DNA from 2 places in the Nonomuraea sp. NPDC050227 genome. Region 2 is predicted to be linked to the other one. Evidence: riboswitches for the same ligand, from Rfam matches in the RefSeq annotation. Region 2 holds a riboswitch; the other holds the start of a gene.

Region 1 (3,556 bases), on a different contig from region 2:
GGACGGTGTCAGCACCGCCGACGTGACCAGGGCCGCCGTCAGGGGGGCCAGCAGCACCCCGCCCCGATGGTGGCCGGTCGCCAGCACCAGCCCCGGGACCTCGCCCGCCCCGATGATCGGCAGGTTGTCGGGGGTGCCCGGACGCAGCCCGGCGACCACGTCGGCGACCTCCAGCTCGGTGACGCCCGGCACCAGCTCCCTGGCGTCGCGCAGCAGCTCGTAGAGCCCGCCCGCGGTCACCCGGGTGTCGAACCCCAGCTCCTCCTGGGTCGCCCCGAGCACCAGCTCGCCGTCGCCCCTGGGGACGAGGTAGACGGGCGCGCCGTGCACCATCCCGCGTACGCACCGGCCGAGCAGCGGCTGCGGCGAGCGCAACCGCATGATCTGCCCCTTGACCGGCCGGACGGGCACGTCGGCCAGCTCCCCGCTCCACGCCCCGGCGGCCAGCACCACCCGCTCGGCCGCGATCTCCGGCACCGCCGGCTCAGGCTGACCGAGCACGGCCTCAAGCCGCACCCCTGTCACAGCACCTGTCACGGCTCCCGCCACAGGTCCTGCCGCACCGCCTGCCCCAGCACCGATCCCAGCGCCGGTCCTAGAGCTGATCCCACCGCCGGTCAGAGCGCCGGTGCCAGAGCTGGTCCCAGCGCCTGTCGCGGCGCCCGGAGCGGCGTCGCCGTCGCGCAGCAGGCCGGTCACCCGCGCCCGCACCACGGGCACGCCCAGCCGGTCGAGCGCGGCCAGCAGCGCCGCCGTGACCCGGCGCGGATCGACCCAGGCGTCACCGGGGGCCAGCAGCCCGCCGCGCACCGAAGGGGCCAGCATGGGCTCCAGACGCCGGCACTCGCGCCCGGTCAGCCGCTCGACCCGCAGCCCCAGCTTGTCCATGAACGCCGCCAGGTCGTCGAGCGCCGCGAGGTCGTCGGCCCCGAAGGCGACGTCGAGCGTGCCGTCGGCGCGCAGGTCGAGCGCACGACCAGCGGCCCCCTCCGGCCCGATCACCCCGAACGCGCCCCCGAACGCCTCCCCGGCCCTCGCCCCGGCCCCGCCACCGGGACCGCCGCTCAGCCCCGTGCCGAGACCCGCCCCAGAGCCCGCACCGAGATCGGGGCCGAGGCCCGCGTCGGCGGCCAGTTCGGCGGCGAAGGACGGCCATCGGCTCAGCGAGGCGGCCCCCAGCCGCAGCAAAGGCTCCTCGGTGTAGGCGACCTCGCTGACGGGCGCCAGCATCCCGGCCGCCGCGTAGGACGCCCCGCGCCCCGGGGCCGGATCGACCACCGTGACGGGCAGCCCCTCGCGGGCCAGCCGCCAGGCGATCGACAACCCGACGACGCCGCCGCCCACGATCACATTCATCCGCGCTCCCTTCGCCGGCATGATCCGGATCAGGTGTCTTGCGGTCGAAGGCCCGCTCAAGCCTTCCTCTCAGCCCGGTGACGGCCGGACTCCCGCGCGTCTTGCGCCTCCAGCCTACGGCCTCGGCGCGACGTGCCGGCACCGCCCCCGTTATGGTCATGAACGTGAACCATGTCGTAGTGGTGGGAGCGGGCCTGGCCGGGCTGCGCAGCGCGGAGGCGCTGCGCGGGCGCGGCTTCACCGGACGGATCACGCTGATCGGCCAGGAGCGCCATCGGCCCTACGACCGTCCGCCGTTGTCCAAGGCCGTGCTGTCCGGCGCGGCCGACTCCAGCTTCCTGGAGGCCGACCTCGACGCGCTGGAGGTCGACTTCTGGCCAGGGGTCACCGCCAAGGCCCTGCGCGAGGGCGTCGTGGAGACGACCGAGGGCGAGCTCGGCTACGACGGCCTCGTGATCGCCACCGGCACCGAGCCGATCACCGTGCCCGGCGACGGCCCCCAGCACGTCCTGCGCACCCTCGACGACGCCCACGAGCTGCGCGCCGGGCTCGTGGCCGGAGCCCATGTGGCGATCATCGGCGCCGGCTGGATCGGCGCCGAGGTCGCCACCGCCGCCCGCAAGGCCGGCTGCTCGGTGACCGTGATCGAGGCCGGCCCCGCCCCGCTGGCCAACGCCGTGGGCCCGGAGATCGGCGCCCGCACGCGACACTGGTACGACGGCATCGACCTGCGCCTGAACACCATGGTCGACGAGGTGGACGAGGGCGGCGTGCGGCTGGTGGGCGGCGAGTTCGTCCAGGCGCACGTGGTCGTCACGGGCATCGGCGTGCGCCCGGCCGTCGAGTGGCTGGCCGGCTCCGACATCGACCTGCACAACGGCGTCGTCACCGACGAGCACCTGCGCACGTCCATGCCGAACGTGGTCGCCGCCGGCGACTGCGCGGCCTGGTGGTCGCGCCGCTACGGCGTCCGGCTGCGCGTCGAGCACTGGGACACCGCGCTCGGCTCGCCCGAGGTCGCCGCCGCGACCCTGCTGGGGGAGGAGGCCGTCTACGACCCGGCCCCCTACTTCTGGTCCGAGCAGTTCGGCCACATGGTCCAGTACATCGGCCACCACCCCTCCGGCGACCGCCTGCTCTACCGGGGCGAGCCCGAGGGCAAGTGGTCGGCCGTCTGGCTGACGTCCGGCGACACCCTCGCCGCCGTGCTCGCCGTCGACCGGCCCCGGGACTACGTGCAGGGCCGTAGGATCATCGAAGGCGGGCATCGCCTCGACACAGAACGCCTGGTAGATCCAGAGGTCCCCCTACGGGATTGTGTTGTTTGAGCAAGGACGGCATGTGGTAGTTGTGGTTTCGTGACGCTTTCTGTTGCACAGATCGACCGGGAGACCGACCAGCTCGTCGACGAGTGGCTCACTCTCCCCGAAGTGGCCTCACGCCTCGACCTCTCGATCGGGCGGGCCAAGCAACTCCTCAAGGACCACAAGCTGCTCGGCGTGCGCCGTGGCGGCGGCGGGCCACAGGTTCCCGCGGTGTTCCTCGACGGGAAGGACGTGATGAAGGGCCTGCCCGGCACACTGACCGTGTTGCAGGACGCCGGCTACGACGACATCGAGTCGTTGCGCTGGCTCTTCACCCCAGACGAGTCCCTGCCGGGGTCGCCCATCGAGGCGATCAAGGCCGGCCGTCACACGGAGGTCAAGCGGCGTGCCCAGGCCCTCGCTTTCTGAGGCCCGCCTCTATCTCTGCACCGACGGCCGCCGCGACCGCGGCGACCTGGCAGAGTTCCTCGACTCGGTGCTGGCCGGCGGCGTGGACATCATCCAGCTGCGGGAGAAGGGCCTGGAGGCACGCGAAGAACTCGCGCTCCTGGAAGTCTTCCGCGACGCCTGCGACCGGCACGGCAAGCTGCTGGCCGTCAACGACCGGGCGGACATCGCCTTCGCCGCCCGGCCCGACGTGCTCCACCTGGGGCAGGACGACCTTCCCGTGACGGTCGCGCGAGAGATGCTCGGCGACGACATCGTCATCGGCCGGTCCACCCACTCCGTCGCCGAGGCGTCCGCCGCGGCCGTGGAGGAGGGCGTCGACTACTTCTGCTGCGGCCCGATCTGGCCCACGCCGACCAAGCCGGGCCGCCACGCGCCCGGCCCGGCGCTGCTGCGGCACGCGGCCTCACTGGGACCGGCCCCGGGGG
Region 2 (3,556 bases):
CACGCTCGGCGTGGACGCCGAGTTCGCCGGACGGCTGCGCGCGGCGGCCGACCGGCTCGATCCCGGGCTGCGGGTCGGCTCCTGGGGGCAGCTCCAGGAGTGGAAGGCCGACCTCGACGACCCGTCCGACCGGCACCGGCACGTCTCCCAGCTCTACGCCCTGCACCCCGGGACGCAGCTCACCGCCCCCGAGCACCTGGCCGCGGCGCGCACCACCCTCGAAGCGCGCGGCGACGGCGGCACGGGCTGGAGCATGGCCTGGAAGGTCAACTTCTGGGCCCGGCTCAAGGACGGCGACCGCGCCCTGACCATGCTGAGCGGGCAACTGCGCGCCAGCACGCTGCCCAACCTGTGGGACACGCATCCGCCGTTCCAGATCGACGGGAACCTCGGCGCGACCGCCGGGGTGGCCGAGATGCTGCTCCAGAGCCACGCCGGCGTCATCGAGCTGCTGCCCGCGCTGCCGGCCGCCTGGCGCGCGGGCTCGTTCGACGGGCTGCGCGCCCGCGGCGGCTTCACCGTCGGGGTGACCTGGGCGGACGGCGTGCCGGTCGAGGTCAGGCTGTCGTCGGCGCGCGGCGGGACCGCCCGGCTGCGCGGCCCCGGGTTCGCGCTCGACCTGGAGACTAGGGCTGGGGAGAGCTGCGCGCTGTCGCCAGCACGCTGAACCACGTGCGGTGGGTGACGTTCGTCTCGTGCCAGGCGACCGCGAACCCGGCCGCGTCCAGCACCGCGAGCAGGTCGCCCGCGTCGCGGTGGACGAACCAGCGCTCGTACTCCGTCCGGTACGGCACCGGCTCCCAGCCCTCGCCGTCGCCCAGGGCGGTGGTCAGCGCGAGCACCCCGCCGGGGCGCAGCGCCGCGTGCCAGGCGCGCAGCGTCGCCTCGGTCTGCTCGGACGGCACGTGCACGAGGGCCGCGGCCGACCAGACGCCGTCCAGGGACGCCGGCGACAGCGGCGGGCGTCGCAGATCGCCCAGGACGGTGGGCACGCCGTGCCCGGCGGCGAGCCTGGCCATCTCGATCGACAGGTCCACGCCCACGGTGGTCAGGCCGCGTCCGGCGAACCAGGCCGACTCGCGCCCCGGGCCGCATCCCAGGTCGGCGACCGTGGCTCCGGCGGGCAGGGCTGAGGCGAACCGGTCGCGGAAGGCCGCGAACGAGGGGGGCGGTTCGGTGAACTGCTCGTCGAACTGGCGCGCGATGCGGTCGTAGGTGGCGGTCGTGTGCGCAATGGGATCGGACATCCCCTTGATCCTGCCACGCGCGGGGTTATGATCGCGATGACCAACGCGGGAGCCCGGTGCGGACCGGGCTGAGAGGACGGCTGTCAGCCGCCGACCGCCAGAACCTGCTCCGGATAATGCCGGCGAAGGGAGTTTGCGCGATGAGCGACGCGCGCTTTTCCAAGATCTACATCGGTGACCTTCAGGTGCCGATGCGCGAGGTCAGGCTGTCGAACGGCACGTCGGTGCGGCTCTACGACACCTCGGGGCCGTCGCGTACCGACCGCTCGGCGTGGGGGTCGCCGGTCACCCAGCTCGGCGCGGCGCGGCGCGGCGTGGTGACCAAGGAGATGGAGTTCGTGGCCGTCCGGGAGGGGATGACGCCCGAGTTCGTCCGGCAGGAGGTCGCGGCCGGGCGGGCGGTCATCCCCGCCAACGTCAACCATCCGGAGTCCGAGCCGATGGCGATCGGCCGGAACTTCCTGGTCAAGATCAACGCCAACATCGGCAACTCCGCCGTCACCTCCTCGATCGAGGAGGAGGTCGAGAAGATGACCTGGGCCACCCGGTGGGGCGCCGACACCGTCATGGACCTGTCCACCGGGCCGAACATCCACGAGACCCGCGAGCAGATCATCCGCAGCTCGCCCGTCCCGGTCGGGACCGTGCCCATCTACCAGGCGCTGGAGAAGGTGGGCGGGCGGCCCGAGGCGCTGTCGTGGGAGGTCTACCGCGACACCCTGATCGAGCAGTGCGAGCAGGGCGTCGACTACGTGACGGTGCACGCGGGCGTGCGGCTGGCGCACGTCCCGCTGACCGCCCGCCGCAAGACCGGGATCGTCTCGCGCGGGGGCTCGATCATGGCCGCCTGGTGCCTGGCCCACCACCGCGAGAGCTTCCTGTACGAGCACTTCGACGAGATGTGCGCCCTGCTGGCCCGCTACGACGTGACGTTCTCGCTGGGCGACGGGCTGCGCCCCGGCTCGATCGCGGACGCCAACGACGAGGCCCAGTTCGCCGAGCTGCGCACCCTGGGCGAACTGACCAAGATCGCGCACGCGCACGACGTGCAGGTCATGATCGAGGGCCCCGGCCACGTGCCCATGCACAAGATCAAGGAGAACGTCGACCTGCAGCGCGAGCTCTGCGACGACGTGCCCTTCTACACCCTCGGCCCGCTCGTCACCGACATCGCCCCTGGCTACGACCACATCACCTCGGGCATCGGCGCCGCCATGATCGCCTGGTACGGCACCGCCATGCTCTGCTACGTCACCCCCAAGGAGCACCTCGGCCTGCCCAACCGCGACGACGTCAAGACCGGCGTGATCACCTACAAGATCGCGGCGCACGCGGCGGACCTGGCCAAAGGACACCCGCAGGCCCAGGCGTGGGACGACGCCCTGTCGGACGCCCGGTTCGAGTTCCGCTGGGAGGACCAGTTCGACCTGTCGCTCGACCCGGACACCGCCCGCGCCTTCCACGACGAGACCCTGCCGGCCGCGCCCGCCAAGACCGCGCACTTCTGCTCGATGTGCGGCCCGAAGTTCTGCTCGATGAAGCTCAGCCACGAGGTGCGGGCGGGCATGGCCGACAAGGCGGCCGAGTTCCTCGGGAAGGGCGGCTCGATCTACCTCTGACCTGCGCGGTCAGCCAGGGAGCGTCTCGCCGCCGATCGGGGCCAGCACCTCGCCCGTGTAGTACGAGGACAGCCGGTCGGCGGCGAAGAACACGTACGAAGGGGCGATCTCGTCGGGGTCGGCGGCCCGCTTCATCGGCACCTGCGCGCCGAACTTCGCCACCTTCTCCTCCGGCATCGTGGCCGGGATCAGCGGCGTCCAGACCGGGCCGGGGGCGACGGCGTTGATCCTGATGCCGCGCTCGACCAGGTTCTGGGCCATCGAGTAGGTGAAGGCGTTGATCGCGCCCTTCGTCGCGGCGTAGTCGATGAGGGTCTTGTTGCCGCGCAGGCCGTTGATCGAGGAGGTGTTCACGATCGCGCTGCCCTCCCGCAGGTGCGGCAGCGCGGCCTTGGTGACGCGGTAGTAGCTGTGGATGTTGACCGCGAACGTGTGCTCCCACTGCTCGTCCGTCAGCTCCTCCAGGGAGTCGACCGGCGCCTGGTAGGCCACGTTGTTGACCAGGACGTCCAGGCCGCCCAGCTCGGAGACCGCCTGCTCCACGACCGTCGCGCAGTGGTCGCGGTCGCCCAGGTCGCCGGGCAGCAGCACGCACCGCCGTCCCTCCTGCTCGACCAGGCCGCGGGTGTGGTTGGCGTCGTCGTGCTCGTCGAGGTAGGCGATGGCGACGTCCGCGCCCTCCTTGGCGAA

The links. Region 2 has a riboswitch for thiamine pyrophosphate ahead of thiC (phosphomethylpyrimidine synthase ThiC). Riboswitches for the same ligand answer to the same signal wherever they lie in the genome.
Region 1: it holds a riboswitch for thiamine pyrophosphate, as region 2 does, so the genes downstream of both, ACIBK9_RS30025 (FAD-dependent oxidoreductase) here and thiC (phosphomethylpyrimidine synthase ThiC) in region 2, are expected to answer to the same signal.

The regions. Positions count from the first base shown of each region.
Region 1 is NZ_JBITJF010000008.1:220,333-223,888, reverse strand. Features, by position in the region: gene ACIBK9_RS30025 (FAD-dependent oxidoreductase) at 1-1,356, opposite strand, end outside; TPP riboswitch at 1,346-1,462, opposite strand; gene ACIBK9_RS30020 (FAD-dependent oxidoreductase) at 1,515-2,684, shown strand; gene ACIBK9_RS30015 (Rv2175c family DNA-binding protein) at 2,715-3,089, shown strand; gene thiE (thiamine phosphate synthase) at 3,067-3,556, shown strand, end outside.
Region 2 is NZ_JBITJF010000009.1:5,435-8,990, forward strand. Features, by position in the region: gene ACIBK9_RS31315 (glycosyl hydrolase family 95 catalytic domain-containing protein) at 1-667, shown strand, start outside; gene ACIBK9_RS31320 (class I SAM-dependent methyltransferase) at 627-1,247, opposite strand; TPP riboswitch at 1,283-1,395, shown strand; gene thiC (phosphomethylpyrimidine synthase ThiC) at 1,388-2,866, shown strand; gene ACIBK9_RS31330 (SDR family oxidoreductase) at 2,876-3,556, opposite strand, start outside.